One region of the Thiorhodovibrio litoralis genome, then DNA from elsewhere that is predicted to be linked to it. Evidence: predicted binding sites of a transcription regulator. Region 1 holds the regulator's gene; the other holds the start of a gene.

What was found. The regulator FNR, encoded in region 1, switches genes on or off when oxygen is low (the NO sensors DNR and NnrR bind a similar motif). The targets are predictions, from matches to a motif close to TTGATNTANATCAA.
Region 2: the regulator FNR is predicted to act here: its motif matches at 1,628-1,641, upstream of Thiosp_RS01750 (ribonucleoside triphosphate reductase).

Annotation. Positions count from the first base shown of each region.
Region 1 is NZ_CP121473.1:3,134,192-3,137,604, forward strand. Features, by position in the region: gene Thiosp_RS13910 (DEAD/DEAH box helicase) at 1-200, opposite strand, end outside; gene Thiosp_RS13915 (sulfur globule family protein) at 812-1,210, shown strand; gene fnr (fumarate/nitrate reduction transcriptional regulator Fnr) at 1,468-2,226, shown strand; gene nhaD (sodium:proton antiporter NhaD) at 2,258-3,413, shown strand, end outside.
Region 2 is NZ_CP121473.1:369,393-372,805, reverse strand. Features, by position in the region: gene Thiosp_RS01750 (ribonucleoside triphosphate reductase) at 1-1,529, opposite strand, end outside; gene alr (alanine racemase) at 1,664-2,752, opposite strand; gene Thiosp_RS01740 (PAS domain S-box protein) at 2,820-3,413, opposite strand, start outside.

The DNA.
Region 1 (3,413 bases):
GAGCTTTCGCTCAGGCGTTGCAACAGCGGCAAGGTGAAGGCGGCCGTCTTGCCGGTGCCGGTCTGGGCGCCGGCCATTACATCGCGACCGTCGAGGACAGCCGGGATGGCCTGACGTTGAATCGGTGTGGGCTGGGTATAGCCTTGCGCTTCGACAGCGCGCAGCAGTTCGGCCGACAGGCCGAGGTCGGAAAATGACATGGAAACTCCTGAAGATATCTGGGTGGCCTACCCAGAATTCAGGCTGGGCCGGTATAGGCGTCGGGGTAATAACGTTGGCGAACTTGTAGTGCCTAAGGTGTGCGATCAACGGGCGGGCGGTAAGGCGGACATCCGTGAGAGCGGGCAGCACCTACCGGAGGGCGCTGCATCTTGGGGTGCACCATACGCGAATAGCGCGGAAAAGCAAGCACAATATTCGCCTGCCCCGATTTCAATCCCGCGTTTCGCGCACGCTGCGCAAGGGCCCCGGCAGTGCCCGCTAGTGCTGGGTTTTCGCCCGTGGGCGCAGCGATGTCGCGCGGCCACTCCTTGGCATCCTCGTGACAATTGGCATTGCAAACTTTTGCCAACGGGACATGAACGGTACTTCACAAGTTCGGAACCTGCACGTATACTCGGGGACCATTCGCTTTGGCGAATACGCAACTCGGGGCCGCGGGAGCGGTCGGACGGGCAAGAGCCAACTGACGACAACGGCTCGGCCCACGCGACCAACCTTGGCAAGAAAGCCTGGGTCGTTTAAGCAGTCCCGGTTTCGTTGTGACATAAACCGCTTATCCCGCAAGACGTAACCATTCAGGAGAGAGACAATGAGAAAGTTTTCAAAAGTGCTTGGCGCTGCAGCAATTGTAGGCGCAGCTGCGTTCTCGATGGGTACCGCGCAGGCTTGGTGGGGTCCCGGTTGGGGTGGCCCTGGCGGCTACAACAACAACGGCTGGGGCGATGGCCTCGGTGACATGTTCGGTGACGGTTATGGCAACATGGACTTCAGCATGTCCGGCGGTGGCGGTGGTCGCGGTTATGGTCGCGGTCGCGGTTACGGCTATGGCCGTGACAACTATGGCTACGGCTACGCCCCCTATGGCTATGGCCAACCCTACGGCGGCGGCTACGGCCCGGGCTATGGCTATGCGCCTCCGGCTCCTTACGGTGCTCCCTATGGCGCGCCGGCTCCTGCCGCTCCGGCAAACAGCGGTGAGTCCAAGTAAGTTGACTTGACCTGCCCTCTCGCGAGCAGACCGCTCGCGAGCTGGCGCTTCAGGCAGTCATTTGCTTGATGCATGAGGCCGCGCCCTGTGGGCGCGGCTTTTTTTTTGCCCGCCATTTTTGACCTGCCAAATGCGCGCACCCGGATGGTTTGGCGCATGCCCTGGCGGCTGATTCGGCGCGTCGATCAGCTCGCGTCTCTTGATCTCCGTCAATGACAGCTGCACAATGGCAAAAAATCGAGACGGAGTGGAGCGCTTTGAGTCAGGAAAAGATTATCTCGTTTGAAAATATCCGGGTGGCTTGTCGCAACTGCTCGCTCAACGCGCTCTGTTTGCCGATGGGTCTGGCGAGCGAGGATGTCGAACGACTGGAGAGCGTGGTCAAGCGCTCGCGCCCTCTGCATCGTGGCGAACACATTTTTCAGGGCGGCGAACGTTTTCAGTCGCTGTTCGTGGTTAAGACCGGATCGGTCAAGACCTATACGCCAAGCCCTGAGGGCGGAGAACAAGTGCTCGGCTTCCACCTGCCGGGCGAGCTAATCGGCCTGGATGCGATCGATCAGGACTTTCACTCTTGCTCGGCACGGGTTCTCGAGACCTCGGCGATTTGCGAAGTTCCCTTCAAGCGGCTTGAGGAACTGGCCGCCACCCTGCCCTCGCTGCAACATCAGCTCTATCGGCTGTTGAGCAAAGAGATCGTCGAGGAATCCGAACTGCTGATGCTGCTTGGCAAACGCAATGCCGAGGAGCGCCTGGCTGCGTTTCTGGTGAGCCTGTCGCAACGACTCGGGAAACGGGGCCTTTCGACAACGGATTTCCACCTGAGCATGTCGCGCCATGAAATCGGCAACTACCTCGGTCTGGCAGTCGAGACCGTCAGCCGGCTCTTTACCCGCTTTCAGGACGAACGCCTGCTGGATGTCGACCGCAAGCATGTTCAAGTTCGCAACATGCCAAGGCTCGAGGATCTCGCCGGCATTGCGCGCAACCAAACAAGCTGTCGCGAAACCAGCTAAAATTTGCGGTTTTTTCTCAGGGTTTTTCGTTATGCACGAGCTTCGCAATCGGCCCTCGCGGTTTCTACCTGCCCTCCCCGGCATCGGGCGACCGGCCATCAGCATCCCGACTGCACTGTTGGCGACCTTGCTGTTGTTCTTCTCCGGCGCTCTGCTGGCATCCGAGTCTGGCGCCGCGCATCTGGATCTGACCACCACCTGGGTCGGCTTCACCTCGCTGCTGATTTTTGTCGTCGCCTATGGCCTGGTGATGACCGAGGAGTTCACCCATCTCCCCAAATCCAAGCCGGTCATGCTAGCGGCGGGCCTCATCTGGCTGCTGGTGGCTTACTACTATTCCACCCACCATGGCTCGTCACATGCGCCGGCCGAAGCGGTGCGGCACAACATCATGGAGTATGGCGAGCTGTTTCTCTTCCTGCTCGCCGCCATGACCTATATCAACACCATGGAGGAGCGCCTCGTCTTCGACGCCTTGCGCTCCTGGCTGCTGCGCATGGGCTTTAGCTACCGCACTTTATTTTGGATGACCGGCTTCATGGCCTTTCTCATCTCGCCGGTGGCGGACAATCTGACCACGGCACTGCTGATGTGCGCGGTGGTGATGGCGGTCGGCGCGGACAATCCGAAGTTTGTCGGCTTGGCTTGCATCAATATCGTCATCGCCGCCAACTCGGGCGGTGCCTTTAGCCCGTTCGGAGACATCACAACCCTGATGGTATGGCAGAAAGGCCTTGTGCCCTTCGCCGAATTCTTCCGCTTGTTCATTCCATCGTTGATCAGCTTTTTGGTGCCGGCCTGGTTCATGCACAAGGAAATTCCCAACATCAAGCCCGCCGCCAGCGACGAGCGCGTGCGCATGAAACGCGGTGCCATCCGCGTTGTGCTGCTGTTCATGGCAACCATCGCCACGGCGGTGAGCTTCCACAACTACTACCATCTGCCGCCGGTGCTGGGCATGATGACCGGGCTGGCCTACCTGGGCTTTTTCGGCTACTACCTCAATCGCACCGGTGAGCTCGCGACCGTGCGTGCCGGAAACATCGTCGACAGCATCCCCTTTAACTTCTTTAACAAAGTGGCGCGCGCCGAATGGGACACTCTGCTGTTTTTCTACGGCGTGGTGCTGTGCGTTGGCGGCTTGGGCTTTATCGGTTATCTGTCGCTGGTCAGCCATTTCGCCTACG
Region 2 (3,413 bases), 2.7 Mb from region 1:
CACTCGCTCGTGATGTCCTGCGAGTCGGCAGTGAAGTTGCGGATCATCTCGTTTAAGCCATTCACGCCGATGGTCGAGAAATGATTGCGCAGAGTGCCCAGGTAGCGCTTTGAATAAGGGAAGAGCCCGGCATCGAGATGGCGCTGGATAACCTTTCGCTTGAGCTCAAGGCTATGACGCGCTAGCTGCAGCAGGTGGTCCAGGCGCCCGAACAGATCGTCTTCGTTGCCCTTGCTCAGATAACCTAGGCGCGCGCAGTTGATGGTGACCACCCCGAGCGACCCGGTCTGCTCGGCCGAGCCGAACAGCCCGTTGCCGCGCTTGAGCAGCTCGCGCAGGTCGAGCTGCAGCCGGCAGCACATGGAACGCACCATGTTGGGGGTGAGCTCGGAGTTGATAAAGTTCTGGAAGTAGGGCAGCCCGTACTTGGCTGTCATCTCAAACAGCCGCTCGGCATTCTCGCTGTCCCAGATAAAATCCGGCGTGATGTTGTAGGTCGGAATCGGGAAGGTAAAAATTCGGCCCTTCGCATCGCCCGCGGTCATCACCTCGATGTAAGCGCGGTTGATCATGTCCATCTCGGCTTGCAGTTCACCATAGGTGAAAGACTGCTCGACGCCGCCAATCAGGGGCACCTGGTCGCGCAAATCTTCCGGGCAGACCCAGTCGAAGGTGAGATTGGTGAAGGGTGTCTGAGTACCCCAGCGCGAGGGAACATTCAGGTTGTAGATCAGCTCCTGGATGTACTGGCGCACACGGCTGTAGTCAAGCTGGTCCACCCGCACGAAGGGCGCAAGATAGGTATCGAAGCTCGAGAACGCCTGGGCACCGGCCCATTCGTTCTGCAGGGTACCGAGAAAATTGACGATCTGGCCGATGGCCGAGGACATGTGCTTAGGCGCGCCGGCCTCGACCCGGCCGGGGACGCCGTTCAGCCCCTCGTTGAGCAAGGTGCGCAGCGACCAGCCGGCGCAGTAGCCGGAGAGCATGTCGAGATCATGGATGTGATAATCGCCGTCGCGGTGCGGCTGGCCGATCTCGGGCGTATAGACGTGGCTGAGCCAATAATTGGCGATCATCTTGCCCGAGGTGTTCAGGATCAGCCCGCCGAGAGAATAGCCCTGGTTGGCGTTGGCTGAGACGCGCCAGTCGGAGCGGTCGAGGTATTCATTGATGGAGCCCGCGACATCGACCAGGGTGCGATGGTCGTGGCGCAGTTTGCGATGCTGCTCGCGATAGACGATGTATGATCGCGCGGTCTCGAAATGATTGGCGCTGATCAGAGTCTGCTCGACGACATCCTGGATGTCCTCGATATCCGGAACGCGCCCGTTATCGAAGCGGTGCGCCAATACCTTGACCACCTGGGCGGTCAGCAGGCCGGCCTCGAGCTCATCAAACTCCCCGCTCGCGCGCCCGGCGCGCAGGATCGCCGACTCAATCCGCGCGGACGCGAATGGCACTTCCTCCCCGTCGCGCTTAAGCACGCGCCGCGGCAGGCTGGCGAGGCTGGATTGGGAATGCGCCATGAGGCGTCCTCTCAGGCTAAGGCACAAGATATTGTGTTACAGAGTATAGAAGACACTAGATATTGTGAATGTTGTAATGACGCCAAAATCGCGAAAACATGATCTGGATCAATTAATGCACCGCTATGACGCTATCAAGAGAGCACTGCGGGGTAGCGCAACGGCACCCGGCGCGAGAGCCCGGTGAGCAGCTCATAGCTGATGGTGCCGCTGGCGGCGGCGACTTCATTGGCGCTGACCAGGTTGCCCCAGAGCTCGACGGGATCGCCGGGCTTGGCTTGGGGCTGATCGGTCAGGTCGACGGTAAGCATGTCCATTGAGACGCGGCCGATCAAACGGGTGCGCTGGCCATTGACGGCGACAGGCGTTCCGTCAGGGGCGTGGCGCGGATAGCCGTCTGCATAGCCGGCCGCGACCACGCCGACGCGAGTCGGACGCTGGCACACGAAGCGCCCGCCATAGCCGATGGCTGCACCCGCAGGCAGCTCGCGCACCGCAGTCAGCTCAGATTCAAAGCACATGGCCGGTTGCAGGGCATCAGCATGCGGATGCCCCTGCTCCAGCGGGCTTAGCCCATAGAGCATGATTCCCGGGCGCACCCAATCCGCGTGGGTGTCAGGGCGCGTGAGAATGGCGGCGGAATTGGCCAGGCTGCGGGGTCCGGCGGCCGTGTCAGACAAGGATGCGAAGCGCGCGAGCTGCCGGTCGGTCGGTGCCGGATCGGCCTCGTCGGCGCGAGCGAAATGGCTCATCAGCACCAGTTCCCCGACATGCGGGCAACTGGCAAGCTGGCGATAGGCTGCGACGGCCTGCTCGGGGGCGAGTCCGAGCCGGTGCATGCCGGTGTCGACCTTCAGCCAGACCCGCAGCGGCTGGCGCGGGCGGGCGTTCAGCAGCCACTGGAGCTGGCGCTGGTCATGCACCACCGTCATCAGCGCCAGGCGCTCAAGCGTCTCCAACTCGACGGGGTCGAAAATGCCCTCAAGCAGCAGGATTGGATTGTGGATGCCCGACTCGCGCAGCTCCAACGCCTCCTCGCTGCAGGCGACGGCAAAGGCATCCGCCTCCGCTGCCAGCGCGCGCGCGACCGTGACGGCCCCATGCCCGTAGGCATTGGCCTTGATGACCGCCACGACACGGGCGCCACCGGCGAGTTGTCGCGCCAGGCGATGGTTGTGCTGAATTGCCGCAAGATTGACCTGGGCACGAATGGGGCGGGACATCGCGTCAGAATATTCCAGATTTTCCCGGATAGGTAAGAGACGGCAAGCCTCTTGTCATCCGCTCTGATTACCAGCTGTTGCTAGCGGCGTGCCCCGGTTGCGCCTCAAGCGCGACGGCCATGGCTTCGCGCAGCTGCGCGAGATCGATTGGCTTGGCGGCATAGGCATCCATGCCGGCGCCGAGGAAGCGCTCGCGATCACCGCTCATCGCATGGGCGGTCAGGGCGACGATGGGCAGCAGGCGGTTGTGTTCGCCCGCCTCACCGGCGCGGATGGCCGCGGTGGTGGCGATGCCATCCATGCCCGGCATGCGCACGTCGAGCAGCAGCAGGTCGAAGTGCTGCTCGCGCAGCGCATCGAGTGCCTGGTAGCCGTCACTGACGGCATGAATCTGACAGCCGGCTTTCTCAAGCAGCTTCTTCGCCACCAGCCGATTGACCGCCTCGTCATCGGTGACCAGCACCCGCAGTCCCTGCAGCGGGTCCGCTGTCACGGCGTCGGCCTGCGGGGCGGTGCTGGCTGGCGCTGCCGCCCGGGCAAAGGGAATGGAGAGCGTGAACTCGGTGCCGATACCCGGCTGGCTGCCAATGCACAGGGAGCCGCCCATCAGCTTTAGCAGATTACGCACGATCGACAAGCCCAGGCCGACACCGTCGTGGGT